DNA from 2 places in the Streptomyces sp. NBC_00873 genome. Region 1 is predicted to be linked to the other one. Evidence: predicted binding sites of a transcription regulator. Region 1 holds the regulator's gene; the other holds the start of a gene.
The links. Region 1 encodes HspR, which represses chaperone genes until heat shock. Its sites were predicted from a motif close to TTGAGNNNNNNNNNCTCAA; they were not measured.

Region 1 (15,608 bases):
GCGAGGTGTCGGCGGGCAGGGTTACCCTGCGCCAGACCGGCGGGCTGGTGTCTCGCAGGGCGATCTTCAACTGGTAGGTGGGCACGGGCTCGGCGGTCACGGTGAAAAAGTTCCCTCGAGGCGGAGACGGATTCCGGTCCGGCACGGGGCCCGCGACCACATATGCGTCGCAGCTGTCCGTGTCGAGTACCGGTGCCATCTTTCCGCACTGCGCCGAGTGAGTGAAGCCATTCCTGACACGTCCTGTCCGCCCGCGCGGATAACCTTGACCCGCCGAGGGCGCGCGGGGGACCCGCACCCTCCCGAACAGTCGCAGGAACGTGTGCCAGGAGTGGGTGTAGTGGCGAAGGTCTACCCGTCGGCAGAGTCCGCTGCCGCCCGCACGGCCGGATCCGGCGGGTCGGCTGCGACCGAGTTGGCAGTTCCGGACCGGGAACATCTGTTCGCCCGGTTGCCGGAGTTCACCACCGGCGAGGCGGTGTTCCTTCGCGCGGATCCGCCCCGGTCGGGACGGGTGGCGTTCTGGTCGCCCGGCGGTGAGCCGCCGGACCTCGGGGTGGAACCCGGGGAACTCACCGTGGTCCGCCCGCACGGCTCGTCCGTACGCCGGGCCAGGGTGGTCGCCGTACTGCTGCCGGTGGAGCAGGCGCTGCCGCTGCTGACCCGCTGCCGGGCGCTCTGTACGGACGGCAGCGGGCGGGCGTCGGCCAGCACGGCGTTCTGGGGTGCGGCGGCCATGCTCGGTCTGGCTCTGGTAGCCCGCGGCCGGGTGCTTCCAGGGGTGTCACCGGAAGGCTTCGACGCGTGGCGGGCCGGCCCGCTGGACGCCGAGGACCACGAGCGGCTGAGCTCCCTGGCAGCCGCCATGCCTCCCGAGGCCCGCGCGGTCGCGGTCCCCGGCTTCTCCCCCCTCATGCTTCCCCCGGCCGAGCCGCTGCTGCGGGCCTTCCTGGACGCCGTGGCCGATTCCCTCACCCGCCCTCCCGCCGCCCGCCAGGTGACCGGCGGACCGGCGTTCGCGGTCCGGGCTCCGCAGTCGGTGCCCGGGCAGCGCGCCTGGGCGGCGGAGGTCGCCGCCGGCCGCGACGCGGGTCTGGCGGTGTCGCTGCGGCTGGAACTGGGCCGCTCGGACTCCATCCGGGCCGTGGTCCAACTGCGCAGCCTGGCCGATCCCACGGTGCTCGCCGACGCCGCGGACCTGTGGTCCGGCAGGGCCACCGCTCCCGAACTGTTCGGCCCACGAGCCCAGGTGGACACGCTGCTGACGCTGCGCCGGGCCGCGCGCGCATGGCCCCCGGCTGGACGGCTGCTGGACGCGGCGGCCCCGACCGCCCTCGATCTGTCCGACGAGGAGGCCGAGGCGTTGCTGGGCGAGGCAGCCGAGAGTCTTGCCGCGGCCGGGGTCGCCGTGCACTGGCCCAAGGAGCTGGTTCGCGAGCTGACCGCCGCCGGGATCCTGGAACCCGCACGCCGCAAGGGGACGCAGTCCTCGGCCGAGTCCTTCCTGTCCTCCGGCGGGCTGTTGGAGTTCCGCTGGCGGGTCGCGCTCGGAGACCAGGAACTCACCGAGGAGGAACTGGAACGGTTGGTCCAGGCGCACCGGCCGATCGTGAGACTGCGCGACCAGTGGGTGGTCGTGGACCCGGAACTGGTCCGCCGCCTGCGACGGGCCGCACAGGCCAAGGCGCCCTCACTGACCGCTGTCGACGCCCTGGGTGCCGCGCTGACCGGCAGCGTCGAGGTGGACGGCGAAGAGATCGCGGTGACCGCGGGCGGCGTACTGGAGGAGCTGCGCTCCCGAATCACCGACCCCGAGGCCGGCACCGCGGGCGAGCCCCAGGGGCCGCCCAAGGCTCTTGTCGCGACCCTGCGCGACTACCAGCTGCGCGGCCTGAACTGGCTGCACCGGATGACCTCGCTCGGCCTGGGCGGCTGCCTCGCCGACGACATGGGCCTGGGTAAGACCGTCACCCTGATCGCACTCCACCTTCGCCGCCAGGAAGGACAGGAAGGACAGCCCACCGCCGGCCCGACCCTGGTGGTCTGCCCCGCCTCACTGCTCGGCAACTGGGAGCGCGAGATCCAACGCTTCGCACCGGGCACCCCGGTCCGCCGCTTCCACGGCCCCGGCCGCGACCTGGCCGGCCTCGACGACGGGGCAGGCGGCGGCTTCGTCCTGACCACCTACGGGACCATGCGCCGCGACGCCGAACGCCTCGCGGGGCAGCCCTGGGGACTGCTCGTCGCCGACGAGGCCCAGCACGTCAAGAACCCGCACGCGCACACCGCCCAGGCGCTGCGCAGGATCCCCTCGCAGGGGCGGGTCGCGCTGACCGGCACCCCCGTCGAGAACAACCTGTCCGAACTGTGGGCGCTGCTCGACTGGACCACCCCGGGCCTCCTCGGCACGCTCACCTCCTTCCGCGACCGCTACGCCAGGGCCGTCGAAGGCGACCGCGACGAGCAGGCCGCCCAGCGGCTGGGCGCCTTGGTCCGGCCCTTCCTGCTGCGGCGGCGCAAGTCCGACCCCGGCATCGCGCCCGAGCTGCCGCTCAAGACCGAGACCGACCAGCCTGTGTCACTGACGAAGGAACAGGTCTCGCTGTATGAGGCGCTGGTACGCGAGCTCATGGCCGAGATCGAGGAGAAGCAGGGCATCGCCCGACGCGGCCTGGTGATGAAGCTGCTCACCGGCCTGAAGCAGGTCTGCAACCACCCCGCGCAGTTCCTGAAGGAGCCTGCGAGCGCGAAGCTCCCGGGCCGCTCGGGGAAGCTGGAGCTGCTGGATGAACTCCTGGACACCGTCCTGGCAGAGGAGGGATCGGCCCTGGTCTTCACCCAGTACGTGGCCATGGGCAGGCTTATCGAGCGCCACTTGGCCGACCGCGGAGTGGACACTCTGTTCCTGCACGGAGGCACCACGGTCAAACGCCGCGAGGAGATGGTCGGTGCCTTCCAAGCCGGCGAGAAGAAGGTGTTCCTGCTGTCCCTCAAAGCCGCCGGGACCGGTCTGAACCTGACCCGGGCCGGACACGTCATCCACTACGACCGCTGGTGGAACCCGGCCGTGGAGGATCAGGCCACCGACCGCGCCTACCGGATCGGACAGACCCAGCCGGTACAGGTGCACAGGCTGATCGCCGAGGGGACCGTGGAGGACCGGATCGCCGAGATGCTCCGGCAGAAACGTGAGCTGGCCGACTCGGTGCTGGGTTCGGGCGAGGCGGCGTTCAGCGAGCTGAGCGACAGCGAACTGGCCGAGCTGGTCACGCTGCGAAGGACGGGCCAATGAGCAGGCGCATCCCGGCTCACAAGGAAGCCGCGCGCACCTTCGAGGCGCTCCCTCCGGCAAAGGGCAGTCGCGCACCCTTCGCTGCATCCTGGTGGGGCCGCGAATGGCTGCGCGCCCTGGAGGAGTCCTCCCTGGACTCCGGCCGGCTGCAGCGCGGCCGGACCTACGCGCGCGGCGGCGCGGTCGGCCAGGTCACTGTCGCCCCCGGCTCGGCCGCCGCCCCGGTGCAGGGCAGCCGCCGCACCCCGTACCGCTCCACGGTCCGGGTCGAACAGCTGACGGACCAGCAGTGGGACCAGCTGCTCGACATGATCGCCGAGCGGGCCGCCAACATCGCCGCGCTGCTCGACGGCGAGATGCCCGCAGGGCTCGCCGACGACGCCGCAGCCGCCGGCGTCCCGCTGCTGCCCGGTCCCCGGGACCTCGACCCCGAGTGCAGCTGCCCCGACTGGGGCTACCCCTGCAAACACGCCGCCGCCCTCTGCTACCAGGTCGCCCGGCTCCTGGACCGCGACCCCTTCGTGCTGCTGCTCCTGCGGGGGCGCGGCGAGCGGGAGCTGATGGACGAGCTCGGCCGCCGCAACACCGCCCGCGCCTCCGACGAAGCCGCGGTGTACGCGGCAACCGCGGGCGCGGGTCCGGACGCGTCCCCGGCCCGGACCGGCGATCCCGCCGGGCCCGCCTTCGCCTCACGCACCGAACTGCCGTCCCTGCCCGCCCCGCCGCCGCCGCCCGAACGGCCCGGCCGCGGCCCCGCGCTGGTGGACTCGGCCGTCCCGGAGCCCGGCGTGGACCCGGCCGCGCTCGAACTGCTCGCCGCCGACGCCGCGATGCGTGCCCACCACCTGCTCACCGGAGCTCTCGGCGCACAGCACGCCGACACGGCCCCACCCGTCCCGCTCACCGAATGGCAGGACGCCGTCCGCTTCGCCGCCGCTCACCCCACCCTGGAGGTCTTCGCCCGGATCGCCGCGAACTGCGGCCGCACCTCCCGCGAACTCGCCGCCGCCACCCGCGCGTGGCGGCACGGCGGCGCGGCATCCCTGGACGTGCTGGAGAGCTCCTGGAACCCACCCACCGCACGCATGGAACGCGACCGCGAGGCGCTGCGGGCGGACTGGGCCGACGGCGCACCACCCCGGCTCCGCTCCTGGCGCAACCGCTGGACCGTCGAGGGCCGCGATGCCCAACTGCGACTGGGCCGGGACGGACTGTGGTACCCGTACGCCAAGGACCGAGGCACCTGGTGGCCGGCGGGGCCACCGGACGCCGACCCCGCCGTCGTCCTGACCGCTCTCCTCGAAGGATGACACTCGGGTGCCCCGGCGATCCACCGGTTCCGTCCCGGCCGCACGGTGCGTTCGGTCGCGCGGCGGAGGTGCGCGGACTTCTCGGTCGGCGCCCCGACCGGCGACGGCTGACTCCGGTGGGCCCGGTGCGCCGCACGCGAATGAGTGTGTGAACAAGGCGTGGCCCGGGTGACCGCGGCCCCGGAGCTGGTGGCGGCGGTCCGCTCGGCGAAGCAGTTCCTGACCTACGTCTCCACGGGCCCGTTCCCGTACGCGGTCGCCGAGGCGCTGCGCCTGCCCGACAGCTACTTCGACGGGCTGCGCGCGGAATCTGCAGGCCAAGCGGGACCTGCTGAGCGCCGCGCTGGCCGAGGCCGGATTCGAGGTCTACCGGCCCGCCGGGACGTACTTCGTCACCACCGACATCCGTCCGCTCGGCGGCGAGACCGACGGATTCGCGTTCTGCCGCGCGCTGCCCGAGCGGTGCGGGGTCGTCGCCATCCCCAAACCGGTGTTCTACGACCATCAGAAGGCCGGCCGCAGCAAGATCCGCTTCGCCTTCTGCAAGCGGGAGGACGTGCTTCGCAAGGCCGTCGCTCGGCTCAAGGGGCTCTGCTCAACGGCCTGTCCGGCGCCGCCCGTCCGGCTCTGGCCTCTTCGGGTCCGAGCCGCGCTTCCTGCTGCCCGCGTTCGCGCTGCCGCCGGCGCACGCCCTGACAAAAACCCGGCCGAGGACGGCGGTCGTGTTGACCGTCGCCCCGGCCGGGCTGTCGTTCGCCTACGGGACGTATTCGCTGACGCCGTCCCGTAGGCGCTGTGAGCGGCTGTGCGCTCAGGCGCTCGGCGCGTCCGAGCCGTCGCCCGACTCCTTGTCGGCCGGCTCCAGGCCCAGACGCTCCCGCAGCCACTTGTCGAACTCGATCGAGGCCCGCACCCAGCTGACCGTCGACGAGACGAAGTGCTCCAGGCTGACGCCCGTACCGATGAGCATCTGCGCCTCACCGATCAGACGGACCGAGGTCTCGGTGTCCTCGGTGCCCTCCTCGGTCTCGTGGGTGTGGGTGTAGACCTTGGGCCACAGGGTGCGGCGGTTCCAGTCGTCGATCGCGTCGAGGAGAACCGGGCGCTGGTCCGCGGCGTGCGGGCGGTCGTAGAACGTACGGACCGAGAAGACCTGCTGCTCGTCCTCACCACGGAACATGAAGTACGTGCGGAAGTCCTCCCACGGCGCCGCGAGGTCACCCTCGTCGTCGACGACGTACTTCAGCTCCATCTGGTCGAGAAGCTGCTTGACGAGGTCCTGGTCAGGGACGACGGGGCCCTCCGGTCCTGCCGCCTGCGGTTCGGGCTGGCCCCCGAAATTCGGAATCGAGGACGGGTCGATGCTCACCGTGAATTTCCCTTCGTACGGTTGGCGCCATCCTCTCCCATCGCGGGCGGGGAATGGCAACCCCGGACTGGTCCGATCAGCTATCGGCTGACATGATCCCGCCTGTCGGGGAGGGGACCCGGGAGGGGATGTCATGGACGGAACACGCAGCAGGGCCGCCCGTCTGCGCTCCCCCTTGGCGCTTCCGGCACTGCCCGTGTTGGTGCTCCTGGCACTGCCCGTGCTCGTCGTCGCCTGGATCGGGTGGTCCGTCATCGGCTTCCTGACGAGCAACGATCCCCTCGACAGCGCGTCGAAGGTCCCCTGCGACGAGGCGACGGAATTCACCGGTGTCCCGTTGCCGGCCGGAGCGCGCGACCGGCAGTGCGTGAGGCGCGACTGGCTGGACACGACGTACGACGTCCGTTTCCGGATCACCCGTAAGGAGCTGGACGCCTGGCTGGAATCGGAGTTCCCCGGCACCGAGCTCGACCCGGAGTTCTGCGCCGACAAGGTCGACGCCTGCGCGGACATCCAGTTCGGCGACCCGAGGCCGAGCCGGGCGGTCGCGGCCGATGTGACAGTCGTGTACGAGGGCGGCGGCACCGCCCTCGTACACTTCATGCCTTTCGACGTCTGAGAACCACCCGGTGCGTTACCGCGCGGAACCCACGATCAGACCGCTCTCCTCGCCGTCCCCGAACGTGTCCACCCGCACGGTGTCCCCGTCCGTGACCTCGCCCGCGAGGATCTCCTTCGCGAGCCGGTCACCGATCGCGGTCTGGATGAGGCGACGCAGCGGCCGCGCCCCGTACGCCGGGTCGTTGCCCTCCTTCGCCAGCCAGGCCAGGGCGGCCGGGGTGACGTCAAGAGTGAGCCGCCGGTCGGCCAGCCGCTCGGCGAGCCGGCCGATCTGGAGCGCGGCGATGTGCGCGAGCTCCTCGCCGGAGAGGGCGGAGAAGACCACCAGGTCGTCGAGCCGGTTGAGGAACTCCGGCTTGAACGAGGCGCGTACGAGCTCCAGGACCCGCTCCTTCTTCTCCTCCGGCTTCATCAACGGATCGACCAGGAACTGGCTGCCCAGGTTCGACGTCAGGACCAGGATGGTGTTGCGGAAGTCCACCGTCCGGCCCTGGCCGTCGGTGAGCCGGCCGTCATCGAGCACCTGGAGCAGGATGTCGAAGACCTCGGGGTGGGCCTTCTCCACCTCGTCCAGCAGGATGACGCTGTACGGGCGGCGGCGGACCGCCTCCGTGAGCTGGCCGCCCTCCTCGTACCCCACATAGCCGGGCGGGGCACCGACCAGCCGGGCGACGTTGTGCTTCTCGCTGTACTCGCTCATGTCGATGCGGACCATGGCCCGCTCGTCGTCGAACAGGAAGTCGGCGAGCGCCTTCGCCAGTTCGGTCTTGCCGACACCGGTCGGGCCGAGGAAGAGGAACGATCCGGTGGGCCGGTCCGGGTCGGCGATACCGGCCCTGGTGCGGCGTACCGCGTCCGACACCGCCTGCACGGCCTCGGTCTGGCCGATCAGCCGCCTGCCCAGCTCCTCCTCCATGCGCAGCAGCTTCTGCGTCTCGCCCTCCAGGAGCCGGCCGGCCGGGATGCCGGTCCAGGCGCCGACGACATCGGCGATGTCGTCCGGGCCGACCTCGTCCTTGACCATCGTGTCCTTGGCGGCCTCCTGCTCGGCCTCGTCGGCCTCCGCGAGCTCCCGCTCGAGGCTCGGGATCTCCCCGTACAGCAGCTTGGAGGCGGTGTCGAAGTCGCCGTCGCGCTGGGCGCGCTCGGCCTGTCCGCGCAGGTCGTCGAGGCGCTCCTTCAGCTCACCGACGCGGTTGAGGCTCTGCTTCTCCTTCTCCCAGCGGGCGGTGAGGCCGCGCAGCTCCTCCTCCTTGTCGGCGAGGTCGCGGCGGAGCTTCTCCAGACGCTGGACGGAAGCGGCATCGGTCTCGTTCTTCAGCGCCAGCTCCTCCATCCGGAGGCGGTCGACGGCGCGCTGCAGTTCGTCGATCTCGACGGGTGAGGAGTCGATCTCCATGCGCAGCCGGGACGCCGCCTCGTCGACCAGGTCGATCGCCTTGTCGGGGAGGAAGCGGGAGGTGATGTAGCGGTCGGACAGGGTCGCGGCGGCGACCAGCGCGGAGTCCGCGATCTGCACCTTGTGGTGCGCCTCGTAACGGCCCTTGAGGCCGCGGAGGATCGCGATGGTGTCTTCCACGGACGGCTCGGCGACCAGGACCTGCTGGAAGCGGCGCTCCAGCGCGGCGTCCTTCTCAATGCGCTCGCGGTACTCGTCGAGCGTCGTCGCGCCGACCATCCGCAGCTCGCCACGGGCCAGCATCGGCTTGAGCATGTTGCCCGCGTCCATGGCGGAGTCCCCGCCGGCGCCCGCGCCCACGACGGTGTGGAGCTCGTCGATGAACGTGATGATCTGGCCGTCGCTCTCCTTGATCTCGGAGAGGACGGTCTTCAGGCGCTCCTCGAACTCGCCGCGGTACTTGGCGCCCGCGACCATGGCTCCCAGGTCCAGCGAGACGAGCCGCTTGTTCCGCAGACTCTCCGGCACATCGCCCTTGACGATGCGCTGGGCAAGCCCTTCGACGACGGCCGTCTTGCCGACGCCGGGCTCGCCGATGAGTACGGGGTTGTTCTTCGTACGCCGCGACAGGACCTGCACGACGCGCCGGATCTCGTGGTCACGCCCGATGACGGGGTCGAGCTTGCCCTCGCGCGCGGCCGCCGTGAAGTCGGTGCCGAACTTCTCCAGGGCCTTGTACTGACCCTCCGGGTCGGGTGTGCTCACCCGGCGCCCTCCCCTGCTCTTCTCGAATGCGTCCAGCAGCTTCTTCGTGCCGGCGCCCTGCCTGGTGAGGATCTCACCAACACGGCCGCCCTCGGCCGCGATGCCGATCAGCAGGTGTTCGGTGGAAAGGTAGTCGTCGCCGAGCTCCTTCGCGCGCTGCGCGGCGTCGGAGATGACGGCGAGCAGCTCACGGTTGGGCTGCGGCGGGGCGACGGTCGACCCGGTGACGCTGGGCAGCGACGCGAGCAGCTGCTCGGTCTCGCTGCGCACGGCGGCCTGGTCGGCCTCGACGGCGGCCAGCAGGTCGATGATGTTCTCGTTGTCCTCGCCCTGGAGCAGGGCGAGGAGCAGATGCCCAGGGGTCAGATCGGGGTGTCCGTCCTTCACGGCCCTGCTGGTTGCCGCGTTGATGGCGTCCCGGCTCCTGTTGGTCAGCTCGGCGTCCACGTGCGCTCTCTCCTCCTTGCGGTGACTGGCCTGTCCACAACTATGACCAGATCAACGTCCACAAAGTTGAGTCTATTCCACTCAAGGTGTGATCGGTTCCACGCCACACGGCCCACGCCCGGAACCCGGAGCGGAACAGGGCTCCCGACCGAGTGAACCGGCCGGACCGCTCCTCCGCCACCGCACCGCATCGGGGCACGGGCCCGCGGATGCCTACCCTTTCCCCATGGCCGTAGACGTACGCAACCCCAGCCCCGAGTACCTCACCTTCTGGCGCGAGTACCACGTGTGCACCCTGACCACGCCCCGCCCCGACGGCAGCCCGCACGTGGTGCCGGTCGGCGTGACGTACGACCCCGAGGCCGGACTCGCCCGCATCATCACCAACAAGAGCAGCAGAAAGGTCGCCAACGTCCTGGCCGCCGGTCCGGACGGGGCACGGGTGGCGGTCTGCCAGGTGGACCGGGGTCGCTGGGCGACGCTGGAGGGCCGCGCGACGATCCGTACGGAGCAGGACGTGGTCGACGACGCGGTACTCCGCTACGCGGAACGCTACGGGCGCACGCCGGCACCCAACCCGAACCGGGTCGTCATCGAGATCGCCCTCGAACGGGCGCTGGGCCGGGGCGCGCCGGTCCGCACGGCCTGACGGCCTCCCCCACTCCCTGTCGCGGGGGAGACCGTGAGCCCCGGCAGTACCCCACCATCCGCCCCCGGGCAGCACAGCGGCGCCACCGTGTTCAGGTCACGATGGCGCCGCTGTGTGGGGGAGTGTCCGAGCGACATGGAACGACGGGGGATCGCTCAGGCACTGCGGGGGGTGGCGGAGATGGTTTCTGGTTCGATCAGCTGGTGGTCACGCTGATCAAGATTGACGAAGATCATTCCGTACCGGATCGCACACCGGACGGGCTGCGGCGCCCCGCGGGGGCGACGGAGACACCGGTAGGCGCGGACCTCGTCGTCGTCCTCGAGGACGACGACGACAGGCTCTCCGAGCAAAGTGACCATCAACGAATCGCCATGGCGGGGGAGTGCCGTGAGCAGATCGATGAAGTGCCACCCTGAGCGATAGGCCGAGGCCATCTCCCGCCGGAAGACCCGGTCGTCCGGCGGGATGGTCACGCCTCCGCCAGATTCAGCGGAGAGCTGCCCCAGCCGACATCGGCCGGGTGGAGGTCGGTGACGGCGCCTGTCTGCACAATGCCCCAGCCGACATCGGCTTGGCGGAGGTCGGTGACAGCGCCTGCTTGCACACTGCCCCAACCGACATCGGCTTGGCGGAGGTCGACGACAGCGTCTGCCTGCACACTGCCCCATCCGACGTCCGGGGGAGAGACATTCGCCACGAGCAGCAGCGCAGCAGCGCCAAACACAGTGACAAGCACTGAGCGAAGCATTCGCTTGTACATAGTCGGCTTCGTCCTCACTTGATGGATTCCTCTCCCCCGCCCAACAAGACGATGGCTCATTCAGGCACGTCAATGCCACAGGAGCGATGCATCATGTTCCTGCATGTTCAGGACCCTGGGGGGTGGAGATTTGCCTACAAACAGCACCAAACCGACACATACTCACGCGGTCACGGACCTGTGCACGGAGGGGGCACGGCTGTACGCCAGCGCACTGAGCGTCGGACGCATCGCTCGCGCCGAGATGGGACCCGCACCCTGCCTCATCGAGTTCGGGCTCCTGCTTCCCGACCCGGACGACGCCTCGTGGCTCCGCCCGGTTCCGCCCTCCGCCGCCCTGGCGCAGCGGCTCCACCCGCTGGAACGTGAGATCCAGGACCGCAGACGGACGTCCGTGGAACTGACTGACGCCTTTGAACCGTTCATGGCCATCAGTGCCCAGAGTCCGGCACCCACGCATGCGATCACGGTGCTGGAAGGCATCGACCGGATCAACGCGGCGCTCGACCTGGCCATCGCCGAGAGCCGGACCGAGGTACTGACCATCCAGCCCGGAGGCGGACGCAGCGAGGAAGTCCTCAGCGAAGCCCTGACCCGCAGCAAGCCTCTAATAGATTCCGGTATCAGCGTCCGCACCCTCTACCAGCACACGGTCAGGCACAGCCAACGCACTTTCGCCTACGTGGAACTGATGGCCGGCGCCAGAATGGAGATCCGTACGCTCGAAGAGCTCATCGAGCGTCTCATCATCTGCGACGACACCGTCGCCTTCATCCCGGTCCGGGACACCCCCCCTATCGCCCTCGAACTGCGGCACCCCGGGCTGGTCGCGTACCTGACGAAGGTGTTCGAGCAATTCTGGCGCCGGGCGGTTCCGTTGAACGAAGCGGCCCCGTACGACCCGGCACGCGACGGCATCACCGGCGTCCAGCGCGCCATAGCCACGCTGTTGGTCGAGGGGTACGTCGACGAGGCCATAGCCCGCCGCCTCGGCATGAATGTCCGCACCTGCCGTGCGCATGTCGCCAAGCTCTCCTCCACCCTCGGCAGCAACAGCCGCGCCCAACTCGGATACCTGATAGCTCAGTCCGGGATACTGGACACCCCGGACGGCGGAACCCAGGATCTGGGCATGACGTCTTCCGGGACGCCCGACCAGGACGCCTGAAGGACACGCCGGGCCTCCCGGGCCCTGCCTTCCCGCCCCACTCAGCCGCGCGGCAGGCCGGTGATCGCCTCGGTGACGGCAAACCCCTTCGCGGGGCCTTCGAGGAGGGTGACCTCGGTGCCGTACGGGACGCGGAGCTCGCCCTCCCAGAGCACCTCCCGTGCCGTGGAGGGCGTGAAGGGGGCGGCCGCACAGGCCGCTCCCGCTCTCAATCGGGTCAAGACGGGGGCGGAATCGGCCGGTTCCTCGGTCGGCAAGCCGGCTTCGGCTTCAACATCCCGCAGATCCCGGTCCCCGCCCTCGCCCAGGGCGGCATCGTCCAGGCCCGCCGCGGCGGCACGCTCGCGCTGATCGGTGAGGCGGGCGAGCACGAAGCCGTCATCCCGCTGTCCAGGCTGGAGCGGATGCTCGGCCACCACCCCGGCGGCGGAGCCGCGCTGCACCGGCTCGCGCAGGCTGTGGAACGGCTCGCCGACCGTCCTCTACGCCTCCCTGCACGGCGGCGTCAACGCCAGCTACGGGCAGCCCGAGACGGCGCCGTGGATCGGCGACTACGACTGGATCCGTGACGGCGCGCCCTTCGAGATGGCGCTGATGCCGAAGGCGGCCGGGCTGAGCGCCTCCTGGACGCCGCGCTCGCGGTTCGTGGTGCCGGGCAAGGTCTTCCTGGTCGAATCCTGGGTCAACACCGCCATGGCAGGGGCAACAAGATCGAGCTCACGGCCCTGTTCGACCGCAGCGGAGGGGCGTACGGCCATGTGAGCGGCGTCTTCGACATCTCCGCGGGGACGATCAGGATCCATTCCGGCACCCAGGGCGGCGCGTACTGGTACTTCGAGTGGACCTCCAGCAAGCTGGCGGCCCTCAGGGGCAACTGGCACATCGGTTTCCTGGTCAACACCAAGTCGTCCGGGAGCAGTGTGCTGCCGACCGTGCAGCCGCTGATGACCGGGCCCGACGGCTCGTACTTCGTCGGCGGCATGAGCACCTACACGGATCCCTCGTCGAGCCAGCCTCGCGCCGAGCTCTACCGCATCGAGATGGTCACCGACATGGCGGTCGAGTGCCTCCAGGTGACCGACCGGATCGTGTGATGCTGCATCACACCGCGGGCACCGACAGCCTCGCCCTGTGCCGCACCGGCACACCGGACCTGCCCGGTCCGCTCTCGGCGCTGGCTCTCTCGCTCTGGCAATCCGCGGGGAAATGACCCGTGCACACCACGGAGGGCCGCCACCCGTTCCCGGGTGGCGGCCCTCCGTCATGCGCATCCGCGCCTATTCCTTGGGCCTCTTCGGCCGCCACACCACCAGCGCGCTCGCCTGCTGCACATCCGTGTACGGCACCAGATCGCGCCGGTACGACGCGCGCACCTGCGCCTCGCGCTGCTGCATCGCCGCCGCAGCGCCGTCCACCGCCGCGGAGAGTTCGGCGACGCGCTGCTGGAGCGCGGCGACCTGGTTCTCCAGTTCGATGATGCGCTTGATGCCCGCCAGGTTGATGCCCTCGTCCTGCGACAGCTGCTGCACCGTGCGCAGCAGCTCGATGTCGCGGGCCGAGTAGCGCCGGCCGCGGCCGGCCGTGCGGTCCGGGGAGACCAGACCGAGGCGGTCGTACTGGCGCAGTGTCTGCGGATGCAGGCCCGAGAGCTGGGCCGCGATCGAGATCACGTACACCGGTGAGTCATCGGTCAGTTCGTACGGATTACGTCGTCGGCCGTCCACCTCAAGCTCCCTTCGCAGCCTGGAACAGCTCCGCCCGCGGGTCCTCCCCCGCGGTCGCCTTCCGGTAGGCCTCCAGCGCGTCCTGGGCGTCGGAGGTGAGGCCCGTGGGGACCGCCACCTCGACGGTGACCAGGAGGTCGCCCCGGGTGCCGTCCTTGCGTACGGCGCCCTTGCCGCGGGCGCGCATCGTACGCCCATTGGGGGTGCCGGCCGGAAGTTTCAGGGTGACGGGCGGTCCGCCGAGCGTCGGAACCTTCACTTCGCCGCCGAGCGCCGCCTCCACGAAGGTGACGGGCACGGTGACCGTGAGGTTGTCGCCCTTGCGGCCGAAGACGGGGTGGGCGTCGACATGGACGACGACGTACAGGTCGCCGGCCGGTCCGCCGCGCTCGCCCGGGGCGCCCTTGCCGCGCAGCCGGATCCGCTGGTTGTCGGAGACGCCCGCCGGGATCCTGACCTGCATGGTGCGCGACGAACGGGCCCGCCCGCTGCCCTTGCAGACATCGCACGGGTCCTGGGCGATGAGGCCCCGGCCCTTGCACTCCACGCAGGGATCGGTGAGCGAGAAGCCGCCGCCGCTGCCGCGCGACACCTGTCCGGTGCCGACACAGGTCGGGCAGACCCTCGGGGTGCCGTTCTTGTCGCCGGTGCCCGAACACGCCTTGCAGGGCGCCTGGCTGGACATCCGCAGCGGGACCGTGGCCCCGTCGACCGCCTCGGTGAAGCTGAGCGTCACCTCGGACTCGATGTCCTGCCCGCGGCGCGGCTGCACGCGTGTCCCCGTACCGCCGCCCCGGTTGAACAGCCCGCCGAAGACATCGCCCAGACCGCCGCCGCCGCCGAATCCGCCGGGGCCGCCGGGACCTCCGCCCTGCGTGCCTCCGAAGAGGTCGCCCAGGTCGAAGTTGAAGTTGCCTCCCGCGCCGCCGGGACCGGCCCGGAAGCCGCCGTTGCCGAAGAGGGCGCGTGCCTCGTCGTACTCCTTGCGCTTCTTGGCGTCGCCGAGGATGTCATTGGCCTCGGAGATCTCCTTGAAGCGCTCCTCCGCCTTGTTGTCGCCCTTGTTCGCGTCCGGGTGGAACTCGCGGGCGAGCTTCCGGTACGACTTCTTGATCTCGGCTTCGGTGGCGTCCTTGGGGACGCCGAGGACCTTGTAGTAGTCCTTCTCGACGAAGTCCTTCGTGCTCATCGACGTCCCTCCTTCCGGACGATCGGCCGGGCGACCGGCCCGCAGGCCGGTCGCCGAACCGGGCGGTGGGTCCCGCGGTGGTCGGACGAAATGTCAGACCTCCTCGGTGCCACCGCTCTCCTCGTCGTCTGTCTTCTCTTCCTTTGCCGCCGCGGGGCTCGCGCCCGGCTGCGGCTCGGCCACTGCCACCCGCGCGGGGCGGATGGTGCGCTCGCCGATCCGATACCCCGGCTGCAGGATCGCCACGCAGGTCGTCTCGGTGACGTCCGGCGCGTACGAGTGCATCAGGGCTTCGTGGATCGTCGGGTCGAAGGGCTCGCCCTCCTTGCCGAACTGCTGCAGGCCCAGCTTGGCGACGACCGTCTCCAGCGATTCGGCCACCGACTTGAACCCGCCCACGAGCTCGCCGTGTTCCCTGGCGCGGCCGACGTCGTCGAGCACGGGCAGGAGCTCGCTCAGGAGACCCGCAACAGCGATCTCCTTGACCGTGACCCGGTCCCGCTCCACGCGGCGGCGGTAGTTCTGGTACTCGGCCTGGAGCCGCTGGAGGTCGCCGGTGCGCTCGGTGAGCGCACTGCGTGCCTGGTCCAGCTGTGCCGTCAGACCGGCGGTCTGGTTCACGTCCCCGGCCGGGGCCGCCCCCTCCTCCGTGGAGGGGGAGGCAGCCTTCGGATCGGCGTCGTCAGGGGTGGCGCCGGAGGGAACGTCGGGCTTCTCCTCGAAGCCCGGAGTCTCCTCGGTCACGCCGCACCGCCCTTGGCGTCCTTCTCGTCGTCCACGATCTCGGCGTCGACGACGTCGTCATCGGCCCTGGCCTGCTCGGCGCCCGGCTGGCCGTCGGCCTGCGGGCCACCCTCGGCCTGCGCATTGGCGTACATCGCCTGGCCCAGCTTCTGGGAGACGGCCGCGACC
Region 2 (15,608 bases), 1.7 Mb from region 1:
CCAACCGCTGGGACTCGGTCAGTTCGGTGGAGGCGCCGAGGGCCGCGGGTGCGCCCGCGGCGATGACGGTGATGCCGACGACCGCGACGCCGGCGACCAGCCGGCTGCGTACGCGGACGGTGCGCCGGGTCGGCTCACTCCCACTCGGCGCCGGAGGTGTCGCCCCGGTACCGTTTCGCTCGCTGCCTTTGCCCCGCGGCCGCTTCTTCTGCACCGGTGCTCGCAATCTTGACTCGTCCGCCCTTGAAGCAGAGGTGACGCACGGTCATATGTGGAAGGACGCCCCGACCCCTGGTACGGCTTCTGACCATTCCAGTGCTTTTGAGAGGGGGGCGCGCATCAACCGCTCCGCCACCTGAACGAGTGAACATCACTCCGGAGTTGACGAACAAGTCTCCCCCCGGGCGCCGCAGCCCACACCTGAGCCATCGGCTGGAACTTCCGTCCGGGCTTTGGCAGGATGCCCGCCCGCACCCGGCGCGGAGCCACTCCTTCCGCCCAAGCCTCCCCACTGACCTGCTGGTACGGCCCAACGCCGCGATCGTGCAGGCCCCGTGAAGGCGTCGTGCAGACTGGCCGTATGCGCATCGAACTCGCCTCGGCCCCTGGTAGCCCCGAGCGCCCCAACGAGGACTGGGCAGCCACCGCACTTCCCGCTTCCGGCGGGGGTGGGACGTTGGTTCTGCTCGACGGAGTCACTCCGCCACGGGGGGACGACGGTTGTGTGCACTCCGTGCCCTGGTTCACCGCGCGGCTGGGCGGATCACTGGTCGAACTGTCGGGTTCGCGGCGGGATCTGACGCTCACCGAGATCCTCGCCAAGTCCATCCGGCGCACCGCCGACGCACATCGCACCCTGTGTGACCTTTCTCACGCACGCACTCCCCAGGCGACCGTCGTCGTGGTGCGCTGGGACGAGGAAGAGATCGAACACCTGGTGCTCTCCGATTCCGTACTACTGTTCGAGTCGCCGGACGGAACGGTGCGCACGCTGCTCGACGACCGGCTCGACCGGCTGCCGCCGGGCTCCCTGGCCACCGACGCGATCGCCGATACGCAGGTACGGAACAAGGAGGGCGGCTTCTTCACCGCCGCCGCCGACCCCGGGGTGGCGGTCCGCGCCGTGACCGGGCGGACGCCGCTCATCGATGTGCGGGCGGTGGCCGCGCTGACGGACGGGGCGAGCCGCTGGACGGAGATGTTCCACGAGGGCGACTGGGCGGCCTGCCTCGCGGTGCTCCACAAGGAGGGCACGCAGGGGCTGATCGACCGGGTCAGGGCCCTGGAGGACGCGGACACGGAGCGTGCGTATCTGCGGCGCAGCAAGACGCACGACGACGCGACGGCGGTCTACGTGGTGCTGTAGGTCACCCGGGTGCGGGGTTGGTCCGCGCCGGTGGCGTGGGCGGTTTCCACGGGGCGGGGGCCCGAGAGCACCCGGAGCTGCCTGGCCGGGCCGGGTTCGGGCCCGGCCGACGTCAGTCCTCGGCCCGCGCGTTCAAGTGGTGCAGCAGCCGTGCCAATTCCGCCACCTCGGTCCGGTCCCAGTCGGCGAGCTTGCTCACGTACCGGTCGCGGCGCGCGTCGCGGACGCTGCGGAAGCGCGCCAGCCCCTCGTCGGTGAGATGGACGAGGAAGGCCCGCCCGTCGGCCGGATCGGGCTCGCGCGCCACCAGTCCGAGCTCCTCCAGGGCGCGCAGCTGACGGCTCATGGTCGCCTTCCCGACGCCGAAGTACGCGGCGAGATCGGTGGCCCGCTGTTGCCCCACCGACTCCAGCCGTACGAGGAGTCCGTACGCCGCGGCCTCCAGCTCGGGATGGACCTCCCGCGCCATCTCACCGGAACTGGCCCGCGCGCGGCGCAGAAAGACAGCCAATTCCCGCTCCAGTGCCAGGAATTCGTGGTCCACACCACTTCCTCCGGTCGCGCCGGGTTCACTACCGCTTTCGCTCCCGTGCACGTCAACACCCCTCATGAGCTTTCCTGCCGCTGAAAGTTTCCTTCGCCGCTGGTCATCGCCGCAGCTCCGCCAGTATTTCGCAGGCGTAGACCAACGGCACTGCGCAGACCCTCTTCCGCCGCACGGGTCTACGTGCGTAGCGTCATTACTGACATGTCCACACCATGACATGCCACAGGGGTGCGCCGAGCCGCCCCCCTGGGTCTGCAGATCCCCCCACCAAGGCCTCGGAGGCACGCACATGCCCGTGCACAGATCCGGATCCGGAACGACCCGCCGCTCACGCCTGGCGGCGCTGGGAACCCTCCTCGCAGCACTTTCGCTCCTGCTCACCCTGCCCGGCGCGGCCACCGCGGCCGACTCCCCCACGGCCGCCGCCAAGAAGCCCGCGCGCGGGTCGGCCACGATGGGCATGGGCGTCATCGCCCATGACGGCCAGGGCGGCCTGCCGCGCGACACGCTTGTCGCCCAGACCGAAGGCGTGGACGTCAGCAGTCACCAGGGCAACGTCGACTGGGCGACTCTCTGGAACAGCGGCGTCCGGTGGGCCTACACCAAGGCCACCGAGGGCACGTACTACACGAATCCCTACTTCGCGCAGCAGTACAACGGCTCGTACAACGTCGGCATGATCCGCGGCGCGTACCACTTCGCCACCCCGGACACCACGAGCGGCGCCACCCAGGCCAACTACTTCGTGGACCACGGGGGCGGCTGGTCGAGGGACGGCAAGACACTGCCCGGCGTGCTCGACATCGAGTGGAACCCGTACGGCGCGCAGTGCTACGGCAAGACACAGGCCGGCATGGTCTCCTGGATCCGCGACTTCGTGAACACGTACAAGGCGCGCACCGGGCGTGACGCGGTCATCTACACCGCGACCAGCTGGTGGACGACCTGCACCGGGAACAACGCGGGCTTCGGCACCACCAACCCGCTGTGGGTGGCCCGTTACGACACCACGGTCGGCACGCTCCCGGCCGGCTGGGGCTACTACACGATCTGGCAGTACACGTCGTCCGGCCCGTACGTCGGCGACCACAACCACTTCAACGGCGCTCTCGACCGCGTACAGGCACTCGCCAACGGCTGAGCCTCCGCTCCCCGGAGCCCCGGTGACGCACCCCGCCACCGGGGCTCCCGCACGCCTCCACCGTCACCTCCGCCTCCGTCCACGCCGCTATGCACTCGATGTATACACCCCATGTATAGTCCCTGAACAGCGCACACCGTGTGCGCTGTTCAGCCGTGAGGGAGTGACGTGATCTTGCCCAGGAAGACGAAGCCGATCGGTACGGGGTTGACCGTCGCTCTCGTGACGGCCGTCACTCTCACACTGAGCGGCTGCTCGATGCAGACCACGGCCCCGGGCTCGGCGCGGGGGGACGCAGCCTCCGACGCCAAGGGCTCGTTCGGCCCTGTGGACTGCCGCAAGGCGAAGTGCATAGCGCTGACCTTCGACGCGGGGCCCGGCGAGGACACCCCGCACCTGCTGGACATCCTCAAGGAGAAGAAGGTGCACGCCACCTTCTTCCTGCTCGGCAGGAACCACGTGCTGAAGCACCCCGACACGGTGCGCCGCATCGAGGCGGAGGGCCACGAGGTGGCCAACCACACCTGGTCGCACGAGATCCTGACGGACCGGAAGCCCGCCGACATACGTTCCGAGCTGGAGAAGACGCAGGACGCGATAGCGAAGATCACCGGCAAGAAGCCGCGGCTGATGCGCCCGCCGCAGGGCCGTACCGACGACACGGTCTCCGGCATCAGCAAGGACCTGGGGCTCTCGCAGATCCTCTGGAGCGCCACCGCCAAGGACTACTCGACGACCGACTCCGCGCTGATCAAGAAGCGGATACTCGACCAGGCGAGCAAGGACGGCATCATCCTGCTGCACGACATCTACAAGGGGACCGTGCCCGCGGTGCCGGGCATCATCGACGCGCTGAAGGAGCGCGGCTACAGCCTGGTGACGGTCCCGCAGCTGATGGCCCCCGCCGAGCCGGTGCCGGGAACTGTCTACCGCCCCTGAGCCGTCACGACGCACAGCAGGGCCCCGGCACCGGTGCGCCGGTGTCCTCGAGCCCGGTGCCGTCCGGGTTCACCCGGCGGATCGCGAGCCGCCCCTCGTCCGCCCCCTCGCCGACCCGCCGCACCATGGAGTCCACGGGGACGGCGGTCCGGCCGGCGGACCGCGGCGCGCCGGTCTGCGGCAGCAGCGTGGCCTTTCCGCGCCCCGCCCGGACGCGGAACAGCACGTTCCCGTACCCGGACAAGCGGAACGGCCCGCACCGCCCTTTCGGGTGGTGCGGGCCGTCCGACCGGCCGCGCACGTCATGCCACGCCCGTCACGCCATGGCGCTCACGCCGCGGCCGGGATCCTCTCCTCCGCCCCGGCCGTGGCCGGGGCGAGGGCGATCTCCAGCACCTGGCGGACATCCGTCACCGGGTGGACCTCCAGCTTCTCCAGGACCTCGGCCGGGACGTCGTCCAGATCGGCCTCGTTCCGCTTGGGGATCACCACGGTGGTGATACCGGCCCGGTGGGCGGCCAGCAGCTTCTGCTTCAGCCCGCCGATCGGCAGTACCCGTCCCGTCAGCGACACCTCACCGGTCATCGCCACATCCGTACGGACCAGCCGTCCGGAGAGCAGCGAGGCCAGCGCCGTCGTCATCGTGATACCGGCACTCGGACCGTCCTTGGGCACCGCGCCCGCCGGGAAGTGGATGTGCGCTCCCCGGTCCTTGAGGTCGGCGACGGGCAGTTCCAGCTCGGCGCCGTGCGAGCGCAGGAAGCTCAGCGCGATCTGCGCGGACTCCTTCATGACGTCGCCGAGCTGACCGGTGAGGGTCAGGCCGGCCGCGCCGGTCTCCGGGTCGGCCAGCGACGCCTCGACGAACAGCACGTCACCACCGGCGCCGGTCACCGCGAGTCCGGTCGCCACGCCCGGCACCGCGGTGCGGCGCTCGGCCGGGTCCTGGGCGGACTCGGGGACGTGGTGCGGCCGTCCGACGAGACCCCGCAGGTCCTCGTCGGTGACGGTGAGCGGGAGTTCCCGGTCGCCCAGTTCGTGCTGGGCCGCGACCTTGCGGAGCAGCCGGGCGACGGCCCGCTCCAGGTTGCGTACGCCCGCCTCACGGGTGTACTCGCCGGCCAGCTTGCGCAGCGCCGACTCGTCGAGCGTCACCTCGCCCTTCTCCAGACCGGCCCGCTCCAGCTGGCGCGGGAGCAGGTGGTCGCGGGCGATGACGACCTTCTCGTCCTCGGTGTAGCCGTCGAGTCTGACCAGCTCCATGCGGTCGAGCAGCGCCTCCGGAATGGCTTCCAGGACATTGGCCGTGGCCAGGAAGACGACGTCGCTGAGGTCGAGTTCGACCTCCAGGTAGTGGTCACGGAAGGTGTGGTTCTGCGCCGGGTCGAGGACTTCGAGGAGCGCCGCGGCGGGGTCGCCGCGGAAGTCGGAGCCGACCTTGTCGATCTCGTCGAGCAGGACGACCGGGTTCATGGAACCGGCCTCCTTGATGGCGCGGACGATGCGTCCGGGGAGCGCGCCGACGTACGTACGCCGGTGGCCTCGGATCTCCGCCTCGTCCCGCACACCGCCGAGCGCGACACGGACGAACTTGCGGCCCATGGCGTGCGCGACGCTCTCACCGAGGGACGTCTTGCCGACGCCGGGCGGTCCGACGAGGGCCAGCACGGCACCGCCCCGACGCCCGCCCACGACCCCGAGGCCGCGTTCGGCACGGCGCTTGCGCACCGCGAGGTACTCGGTGATCCGCTCCTTCACGTCCTCCAGGCCCGCGTGCTCGGCGTCGAGGATCTCCTTGGCCGCGCGGATGTCGTACGCGTCCTCGGTCCGTTCGGTCCACGGCAGTTCGAGGACAGTGTCCAGCCAGGTTCGAATCCAGGAGCCCTCGGGGCTCTGGTCCGACGAGCGCTCCAGCTTGCCGACCTCCTTGAGCGCGGCCTCACGGACGTGCTCGGGAAGATCGGCGGACTCGACGCGCGCCCGGTAGTCGTCGGACTCGTCCTCCGCGTCGCCGCCCAGCTCGGACAGCTCCTTGCGTACGGCTTCCAACTGGCGCCGCAGCAGGAACTCGCGCTGCTGCTTGTCGACGCCCTCCTGGACGTCCTTGGCAATGGACTCGGCGACGTCCTGTTCGGCGAGGTGTTCGCCGAGCCACCGGATGGCGAGCTTCAGCCGGGCGACCGCGTCGGCGGTCTCCAGGAGCTGCACCTTCTGGGTGGTGGTGAGGAACGGTGAGTAACCCGAGTTGTCGGCGAGTGCGGAGATGTCGTCGATCTGCTGGACCCGGTCCACGACCTGCCAGGCGCCGCGCTTCTTCAGCCAGCTGGTGGCGAGGGCCTTGTACTCCTTGACCAGCTCGGCGGCGGCGCCGGGGAGCGGCTCGGGAGCCGAGACGTCCACGCGGGTCCCCTCGACCCAGAGCGCGGCCCCGGGTCCGGTGGTTCCGGCACCGATCCTCACGCGGTCACGGCCGCGGATGAGGGCGCCCGGGTCTCCGTCGGAGAGCCGGCCGACCTGCTCGACGGTGCCGAGTACACCGGTCCCGGTGTAGGTCCCGTCGATCCGCGGCACCAGCAGCACCTCGGGCTTGCCGCCACCCGGACGGGCGGCGGCCTGGGCAGCCTCGACGGCGGCCCGGACATCGGTGTCGGACAGGTCCAGAGGAACCACCATTCCGGGCAGCACGACCTCGTCATCGAGCGGCAGCACAGGCAAGGTGAGCGGAGTGACCGCATTGGACTCAGTAGCCATGATCTCCCCTTCGGCACTCAAGTTGAGCTATGCAGGCTCAATGCTCCTGAGCGACTTTATGTTCCCGGGGCCGTGTTCGCTCTCAGCGATCTTCTTCCACCCGCCCGTCACCTGCGAAAAACCACTCGGCAGCCGCGGCGCGCACCCGGCACAGTGCCCGCATGACCGACAACGGCCGGCGCGGGCGCCTACCTCTACGGCAGCATTCCGCGCGGCACGGCCATTCCCGGCGTCTCCGATCTGGACCTGCTGCTCGCCCTGCGCGCCGAACCCGACCCTCACCGTGTTCGCCAGCGGTGCCGGGGCATCCGGAGGCGTTCGGTGCGCCGGGGATGGTGCGCAACACGCTCGGGGCGACCGGGGTGGCGACCGGGTCGGCGGCGCTGATCGGTGCCCGGCAGAGCCGGCTACCGATGACGGTCCACGGCGGTGCCGTCCACCTGGCGGCGCCCCGCACCCTGGGCGGCGCGGCCGCCGTATGGGCCTGGCCGATCCAGCCGGGGCCGCAAGGGGCGGCGTGGGCGGTGGCAGTGGCGGCGTACGCGGCACGCGGGGCGCTCCTCGTGGTGCGCGGCGCACGGCCGGAGCCCGTGTGACCACGCCTTCGCCTCCCCGCGCCCCGTACGGATCCGGCAATTCGCTGGTCCCGGCCGCGCGGCCGGGCGAGGATGACAGGGACTCACCCACCCTCTACCGGAGACCGAGGACATGCCCACCGCCGACCGCCGCACCGCCCACAGCCCCGTCACGCTCGACCGCCGTGAAGGACCGTACGGGGAGGTCGTCCTGCGGGAGCGGGGTGACGACTTCGAAATCATCGCCAACGGCTGCTTCCTGATGGACACGGCGGACGGTCGCTCCGAGCGGCTGCTGATCGACGCGGCGCTTGCCGCGCTGCCCGCCGCGCGGCCGGACCCGGCGGTGCTGATCGGCGGTCTCGGGGTCGGCTTCTCCCTCTCCCATGCGACAGCCGAGCCGCGCTGGGGGCGGATCGCGGTCGTCGAGCGGGAGCAGGCGATCATCGACTGGCACCGGGGTGGCCCGCTGGCCCGGATCACCGGTGCCGCGCTCGCCGATCCGCGGACCGAGATCCTGGCGACAGATCTGGTTGCGCACCTCCGCACGACTACGGACCGTTACGACGCGCTGTGCCTGGACATCGACAACGGACCGGACTGGACCGTCACCGACGGCAACGGCAGCCTGTACTCGCCCGCCGGTCTCGCCGACTGCCGGGAGCGGCTGAATCCGGGCGGGGTACTCGCGGTCTGGTCCGCGCAGCCGTCCGCCCACTTCGAACAGGCCTTGCGGAATGCCGGATTCAGCGGGGTAAGGACGGAAGAGGTGCACGTTGCCCGAGGTGTGCCCGACGTGGTTCATCTCGCACTTCGGACCGCCTGAGGTCCCCCCACCGGGTATGCGCGGCCCCGGACGCCCGGGGGCCAAGCGCCACAAGGCAGACACTCCGCCCCCTCCTCGCACCCAACCCGTTCCCGTGCCGTTACACCCTGCGTAGCCGGGAGCCGTTCGGTGGCTTTACGCTGCTGAGCGGCAAACAGGATCACCCACGAAATTCACAAGCGAAGACCGTGCGTCCGGGGGAATGGCCCCCGCGAGAACGGGCAGGGGCGGGGCGATGGAACAGACACACACCACCCACAACGGTGTCGCGGCCACCCCGGGCGCGCAGCGCCGGGTGCTGGTGGTCGAGGACGACGCGACGATCGTCGATGCCATCTCCGCCCGACTGCGGGCCGAGGGCTTCCTGGTGCAGACCGCCCTCGACGGCCCCGCGGCCGTCGACGCGGCCGAGTCCTGGCAGCCCGACCTGATGGTGCTCGACATCATGCTGCCGGGCTTCGACGGCCTGGAGGTGTGCCGCCGGGTGCAGGCCACACGGCCGGTGCCCGTGCTGATGCTGACCGCCCGGGACGACGAGACCGACATGCTGGTCGGCCTCGGTGTCGGCGCGGACGACTACATGACCAAGCCGTTCTCGATGCGTGAGCTGGCCGCCCGGGTACATGTCCTGCTGCGCCGGGTGGAGCGTGCCGCACTGGCCGCGGTGACGCCGCGCAGCGGCATCCTGCGCCTCGGCGAGCTGGAGATCGACCACGCGCAGCGCCGGGTGCGGGTGCGTGCCGAGGACGTACACCTCACGCCGACCGAGTTCGATCTGCTGGTCTGCCTGGCCGGCACACCGCGCGCGGTGCTCTCCCGGGAGCAGTTGCTCGCGGAGGTCTGGGACTGGGCGGACGCCTCCGGCACCCGTACCGTCGACAGCCACATCAAGGCGCTGCGCCGGAAGATCGGTGCGGAGCGGATCCGCACCGTGCACGGTGTCGGTTACGCCTTGGAGACCCCGGCACCATGACCCGGCCCGGCTCCCGACTGCGTCCCTTCTCGGTCAAGGCCAAGCTGGGCACGCTCGTCGTGGTCTCGGTGTTCATCACGACCGGGCTTCTGATGGTGGCGGTGCGCACCAGGACCGAGCTGCGGTTCATCACCGTGTTCTCGGTGATCGCGACGCTGCTGATCACACAGTTCGTGGCGCACGGTCTGACGGCGCCGCTGGACGAGATGACGAAGGTCGCCCGGTCGATCTCGCACGGCGACTACACCAGACGGGTGAGGGGCGCCGACCGGCGTGACGAGCTCGGTGACCTGGCGCAGACGATCAATCTCATGGCGGACGATCTGGAGGCCGTGGACCGGCACCGCAAGGAGCTGGTGGCCAACGTCTCGCACGAGCTGCGTACGCCGATCGCGGCGCTGAGAGCGGTGCTGGAGAACGTCGTGGACGGGGTCTCCGCGGCCGACCCGGAGACGATGCGCACGGCGCTCAAACAGACGGAGCGGCTCGGCAGGCTGGTGGAGACGCTGCTGGACCTCTCCCGGCTGGACCACGGGGTGGTCTCCCTGAAGGCCCGCCGCTTCGAGGTGTGGCCGTATCTCTCGGGCGTGCTGAAGGAAGCGAACCTGGCCGCCTCGCACCGCCGGCTCTCCTCAGGATCCGGGAACCACAGCCGCAAGGACGTACATCTGCACCTGGACGTGTCGCCGCCCGAGCTGACCGCGCATGCGGACGCGGAGCGGCTCCACCAGGTGGTGGCCAATCTGATCGACAACGCTGTCAAGCATAGCCCGCCGCACGGCCGGGTCACGGTGCGGGCGCGGCGCGGCGCGCAGCCGGAGTCGCTGGACCTGGAGGTCCTGGACGAGGGTCCGGGCATCCCCGAGTCCGAGCGGCACCGGGTCTTCGAGCGTTTCAACCGGGGCGAGGTGCCGTCCCCGCACGGTCCGGGCAGCGACGGTGGTACGGGTCTGGGGCTCGCGATCGCCCGCTGGGCGGTGGATCTGCACGGCGGCCGCATCGGAGTGGCTGAATCAGCTCGCGGCTGCCGGATCCAAGTCACTCTTCCGGGGATCCCTCAACCACGCAGTTGACATAGGGTTCGAACCGGAAGGGCTCGTTCTACGTGTCGTCCCGCAAGAGGGATACGGTCCACGTAGCCGTAGCCACGGCCTCGCGTACCCGGACTGAAGCGGAACCAGGCTTATTTCCCGCCATTTCCTGCATCGAAACCCGCTCTTTGATGTGACTTGCACGACGAAGACCGGCCCGGTCTGCATGGAACGGTCAGGGAGGCGTAGCCTTGATTTCCGCTGTCCATCACCTTGTGAAGCGGAAGAGGGCGGTTGCCGCCGTGTCGTCTCAGTCCCCCAGTAACTCAAGCATCTCGACCGACCAAGCCAGCCCGGGCACGAGCCCGGCTGCGGCTTTCGGCCCCAATGAGTGGCTCGTCGACGAGATCTATCAGCAGTACCTCCAGGATCCCAATTCGGTCGATCGCGCCTGGTGGGACTTCTTCGCCGACTACAAGCCGGGTACGTCCGGCACGGCGGACAAGCCCGTTCCCGGCGCCGCAGCCGCGGGGGCTGCGGTGGCCCCGGCCGCCACCGCACCGGCCCGGACCGATCACGCCGCGCCTGCCGCTCCGGCTGCCCCTGCCGCCGCACCGGCCGCCCCGGCGAAGCCCGCGGCTGCCGCTCCGGTCGCTGCCCCGGTGGCCCCGGCCGCGCCCGCCGCTCCGGCTGCGCCCGCCGTTCCGGCCGCTCCGGCTGCGCCCGCCGTTCCCGCCGCGAAGGCCGCCGCACCCGCCAAGGCGGCCCCGGCCACTGCCGCCGAGGGCCCCGAGTACGTGACGCTGCGCGGCCCGTCCGCCGCCGTGGCGAAGAACATGAACGCCTCCCTGGAACTGCCGACGGCCACGTCCGTCCGCGCCGTTCCGGTGAAGCTGCTCTTCGACAACCGCATCGTCATCAACAATCACCTCAAGCGCGCCCGCGGCGGGAAGATCTCCTTCACGCACCTCATCGGGTACGCGATGGTGCAGGCCCTCAAGGCCATGCCGTCGATGAACCACTCCTTCGCGGAGAAGGACGGCAAGCCGACCCTGGTCAAGCCGGAGCACGTCAACCTCGGTCTGGCCATCGACCTGGTGAAGCCGAGCGGCGACCGCCAGCTGGTCGTCGCGGCCATCAAGAAGGCCGAGACGCTCAACTTCTTCGAGTTCTGGCAGGCGTACGAGGACATCGTCCGCCGCGCCCGCATCGGCAAGCTCGGCATGGACGACTTCACCGGAGTCACCGCCTCGCTGACCAACCCCGGCGGCATCGGCACCGTCCACTCGGTGCCCCGCCTGATGCCCGGACAGGGCCTCATCATGGGTGTCGGCGCGATGGACTACCCGGCGGAGTTCCAGGGCACCTCCCAGGACACGCTGAACAAGCTGGGCATCTCGAAGGTCATGACCCTGACCTCGACGTACGACCACCGCGTCATCCAGGGCGCCGCCTCCGGCGAGTTCCTGCGGATCGTGTCCCAGCTCCTGCTCGGCGAGAACGAGTTCTACGACGAGATCTTCAAGGCGCTGCGCATCCCCTACGAGCCGGTCCGCTGGCTCAAGGACATCGACGCCTCGCACGACGACGACGTCACCAAGGCCGCGCGGGTCTTCGAGCTGATCCACTCCTACCGGGTCCGCGGCCACGTCATGGCCGACACCGACCCGCTGGAGTACCGCCAGCGCAAGCACCCCGACCTGGACATCACCGAGCACGGCCTCACCCTGTGGGACCTGGAGCGGGACTTCGCGGTCGGCGGTTTCGCCGGCAAGACGCTGATGAAGCTCCGCGACATCCTCGGTGTGCTGCGTGAGTCGTACTGCCGCACCACCGGCATCGAGTTCATGCACATCCAGGACCCGAAGCAGCGCAAGTGGCTCCAGGACCGGGTGGAGCGTCCGCGCCCCAAGCCGGAGCGCGAGGAGCAGCTGCGGATCCTGCGCCGCCTCAACGCCGCCGAGGCGTTCGAGACGTTCCTGCAGACCAAGTACGTCGGCCAGAAGCGGTTCTCGCTGGAGGGCGGCGAGTCCGTCATCCCGCTGCTCGACGCGGTCATCGACTCCGCCGCCGAGGCCCGCCTCGACGAGGTCGTCATCGGCATGGCCCACCGCGGCCGCCTGAACGTCCTGGCGAACATCGTCGGCAAGTCGTACGCGCAGATCTTCCGGGAGTTCGAGGGCAACCTCGACCCGCGGTCGATGCACGGCTCCGGCGACGTCAAGTACCACCTGGGCGCCGAGGGCACCTTCACCGGTCTGGACGGCGAGCAGATCAAGGTCTCGCTGGCCGCCAACCCCTCGCACCTGGAGGCGGTCGACCCGGTCCTCGAGGGCATCGCCCGCGCCAAGCAGGACATCATCAACAAGGGCGGCACGGACTTCACGGTCCTTCCCGTGGCGCTCCACGGCGACGCGGCCTTCGCGGGCCAGGGCGTCGTCGCCGAGACGCTCAACATGTCGCAGCTGCGCGGCTACCGCACCGGCGGCACCGTGCACGTGGTGATCAACAACCAGGTCGGCTTCACCGCCGCCCCGGAGTCCTCCCGCTCCTCGATGTACGCCACCGACGTGGCGCGCATGATCGAGGCGCCGATCATCCACGTCAACGGTGACGACCCCGAGGCCGTCGTCCGGGTGGCCCGGCTGGCCTTCGAGTTCCGGCAGGCGTTCAACAAGGACGTTGTCATCGACCTCATCTGCTACCGCCGCCGCGGTCACAACGAGGGCGACAACCCGGAGTTCACCAACCCGCAGATGTACACCCTGATCGACAAGAAGCGCTCGGTGCGCAAGCTCTACACCGAGTCCCTCATCGGTCGCGGCGACATCACGCTGGAAGAGGCCGAGCAGGCACTCCAGGACTTCCAGGGCCAGCTGGAGAAGGTCTTCGCGGAGGTCCGCGAAGCCACCTCGCACCCGGCCCAGACCCATGTCCCGCAAGCGAAGCCCGAGTTCCCGGTCGCCGTCACCACCGCGGTCTCCGCGGAGGTCGTGAAGCGGATCGCCGAGTCCCAGGTCAACATTCCGGAGCGGATCACGGTCCACCCGCGCCTGATGCCGCAGATGCAGCGCCGTGCCGCATCGGTGGAGAACGGCACGATCGACTGGGGCATGGGCGAGACCCTGGCCATCGGTTCGCTGCTGATGGAGGGCACCCCGGTCCGGCTCGCCGGCCAGGACACCCGCCGCGGCACCTTCGGCCAGCGCCACGCGGTCCTCGTCGACCAGGTGACCGGCGAGGACTACACCCCGCTGCTCTACCTCTCCGACGACCAGGCCCGCTACAACGTCTACGACTCGCTGCTCAGCGAGTACGCGGCGATGGGCTTCGAGTACGGCTACTCGCTGGCCCGCCCGGAGTCGCTGGTCATCTGGGAGGCCCAGTTCGGTGACTTCGTCAACGGCGCGCAGACCGTCGTCGACGAGTTCATCTCCTCGGCCGAGCAGAAGTGGGGCCAGACCTCGGGCGTCACGCTGCTCCTGCCGCACGGCTACGAGGGCCAGGGCCCGGACCACTCGTCCGCCCGCCCGGAGCGTTTCCTCCAGATGTGCGCGCAGAGCAACATGACGGTCGCCATGCCGACGCTCCCGTCGAACTACTTCCACCTCCTGCGGTGGCAGGTGCACAACCCGCACCACAAGCCGCTGGTCGTCTTCACCCCGAAGTCGATGCTCCGTCTCAAGGCGGCGGCGTCCAAGGCGGAGGAGTTCACCACCGGCGGCTTCCGCCCGGTGATCGGCGACGACTCGGTCGACCCGAGCGCGGTCCGCAAGGTCGTCTTCTGCGCCGGCAAGGTCTACTACGACCTGGATGCCGAGCGCGAGAAGCGCGGCGTCAAGGACACGGCCATCATCAGGCTGGAGCGTCTGTACCCGCTGCCGGGTGCCGAGCTGCAGGCCGAGATCGCCAAGTACCCGAACGCCGAGAAGTACCTCTGGGCCCAGGAGGAGCCGGCCAACCAGGGTGCCTGGCCGTTCATCGCCCTGAACCTGATCGACCACCTGGACCTGGCCGTCGGCGCCGACGTCCCGCACGGTGAGCGCCTGCGTCGCATCTCGCGGCCGCACGGCTCCTCCCCGGCGGTCGGCTCGGCCAAGCGCCACCAGGCCGAGCAGGCACAGCTGGTCGCCGAGGTCTTCGAGGCCTGACCGGCAGACGTACGAACCGAAGGGCCCGGCACCGCGATCGTCTCGCGGTGCCGGGCCCTTCGGCCTGTACGGGGTGCGGCGGCTTCCGGCGGTTTCCGGCAGGACGTCAGATCAGCTGCGGCTCGAAATCCCAGAAGGGCCGGTTGCGCGAACGCGCCGAGACCGTGTGCACGTGCTGTGCCCCCAGCGTCGAGACCAGGTCGCCCAGCGCTTCGCTCTCCACCTTGTCGGCCCGCTGCCGGTCCCGGGTGCCGCGCAGATCCGCCGCGTACGCAATCCGGGCGGACAGGCTGAGCGGATGAGTACGGCCGAGTGCCTCGGCGGCACGCGCGATGACCGATTCCATCAGGGCCGCCGCGGACTCCGGCTCACCCACGAGATTGCGCAGCGCCGAGGCATTGATGGCGACGCCGAGGGTCCACGGGTGGTTCTCACCGACGGCGCGCGTCATGTCCAGGAGCGCGTTCTCGCCCAGGACGTGCGCCTGCTCCCGCTCTCCGACGTTGCGCAGGATCAGGGCATGGTTGGAACGGACCCCCGCTACGTACGGGTGGTTCTCGCCGAGCATCCGTACGTACCCGTCGACGACGCGTTCGCTTATCGCCCTCGCCTGGTCGATGTCCGCGTGCTCGCGGGCGAAGCAGCTCTGTCCGGCCGCGAACATCATGGTGAGGGGGTCGTCCTCGCCGAGCACCCGTTCGCTGCGCTCGAGTACGCGGGTGAAGCGGGACGCCGCTGCGGTCCGGTCGCCACCGCGGTAGAGGCACAGGGCCAGATTGTGTTCGGACAGGAGCGTCTGCGGATTGTCCTTGCCCAGGACGATGTGGTGGATGCGGGTGCTGCGCGTCTGGAGGGACTCGGCCTCGGCGTACCGGCCCAGGAGCCGCAGATCGGTCGAGTAGTTGATCTCGGAGCTCAGCGTCCAGCGGTGGCGTTGTCCCAGGCGGTCCCGGTGCTTTTCCAGGGTGCGCCGGTTGAGCTCCTGCGATTCCTCGTAGCGGCCGAGCAGTCGGAGCGAAATGGCCAGGTTGTTCTGGGCGGTGAAGGTACGGGAGTCTTCGCCGAGGATTTCGCGGTAGGAGTTCAACAGCCGCTGCGACATCTCCAGGGCGTCCTCGTACCTGCCGAGCCCCCGGAGATCCGCGGCGAGGCCGGTGGAGGCCCGCAGGAACTCCAGGTCCTTCTCACCCCGCTCCCTGCGCAGATGATCGACCGCGGCCTGCTCCATGGCTGCGGTCTCCGCGTAGTTGCCCACCGACCGCAGCAGGTTGGCGTAGTTGTAGGTGAGGTCCCAGATCCGCGGATGGG

Region 2: a site for HspR is predicted at 6,767-6,785, ahead of lon (endopeptidase La). Genes of this name have one in related genera too.

What each region holds. Positions count from the first base shown of each region.
Region 1 covers NZ_CP108803.1:4,901,715-4,917,322, reverse strand. The annotation lists gene OH809_RS22645 (IS1096 element passenger TnpR family protein) at 1-100, opposite strand, end outside; gene OH809_RS22640 (DEAD/DEAH box helicase) at 332-3,292, shown strand; gene OH809_RS22635 (SWIM zinc finger family protein) at 3,289-4,602, shown strand; partial or broken gene OH809_RS22630 (aminotransferase class I/II-fold pyridoxal phosphate-dependent enzyme) at 4,762-5,194, shown strand; gene OH809_RS22625 (YbjN domain-containing protein) at 5,414-5,971, opposite strand; gene OH809_RS22620 (hypothetical protein) at 6,105-6,590, shown strand; gene clpB (ATP-dependent chaperone ClpB) at 6,606-9,203, opposite strand; gene OH809_RS22610 (pyridoxamine 5'-phosphate oxidase family protein) at 9,430-9,852, shown strand; gene OH809_RS22605 ((2Fe-2S)-binding protein) at 10,008-10,328, opposite strand; gene OH809_RS22600 (hypothetical protein) at 10,325-10,591, opposite strand; gene OH809_RS22595 (helix-turn-helix transcriptional regulator) at 10,719-11,783, shown strand; gene OH809_RS22590 (hypothetical protein) at 11,825-12,154, opposite strand; gene OH809_RS22585 (hypothetical protein) at 12,138-12,545, shown strand; gene OH809_RS22580 (hypothetical protein) at 12,542-12,877, shown strand; gene OH809_RS22575 (heat shock protein transcriptional repressor HspR) at 13,061-13,507, opposite strand; gene dnaJ (molecular chaperone DnaJ) at 13,509-14,696, opposite strand; gene grpE (nucleotide exchange factor GrpE) at 14,790-15,440, opposite strand; gene dnaK (molecular chaperone DnaK) at 15,437-15,608, opposite strand, start outside.
Region 2 covers NZ_CP108803.1:3,229,943-3,245,550, forward strand. The annotation lists gene OH809_RS14400 (nitrate- and nitrite sensing domain-containing protein) at 1-214, opposite strand, end outside; gene OH809_RS14405 (hypothetical protein) at 581-1,366, shown strand; gene OH809_RS14410 (MarR family winged helix-turn-helix transcriptional regulator) at 1,479-1,976, opposite strand; gene OH809_RS14415 (lysozyme) at 2,203-3,054, shown strand; gene OH809_RS14420 (polysaccharide deacetylase family protein) at 3,313-3,993, shown strand; gene OH809_RS14425 (hypothetical protein) at 3,998-4,219, opposite strand; gene lon (endopeptidase La) at 4,324-6,744, opposite strand; partial or broken gene OH809_RS14435 (nucleotidyltransferase domain-containing protein) at 6,931-7,017, shown strand; gene OH809_RS14440 (hypothetical protein) at 7,041-7,340, shown strand; gene OH809_RS14445 (spermidine synthase) at 7,453-8,145, shown strand; gene OH809_RS14450 (response regulator transcription factor) at 8,381-9,118, shown strand; gene OH809_RS14455 (ATP-binding protein) at 9,115-10,191, shown strand; gene OH809_RS14460 (multifunctional oxoglutarate decarboxylase/oxoglutarate dehydrogenase thiamine pyrophosphate-binding subunit/dihydrolipoyllysine-residue succinyltransferase subunit) at 10,452-14,300, shown strand; gene fxsT (FxSxx-COOH system tetratricopeptide repeat protein) at 14,407-15,608, opposite strand, start outside.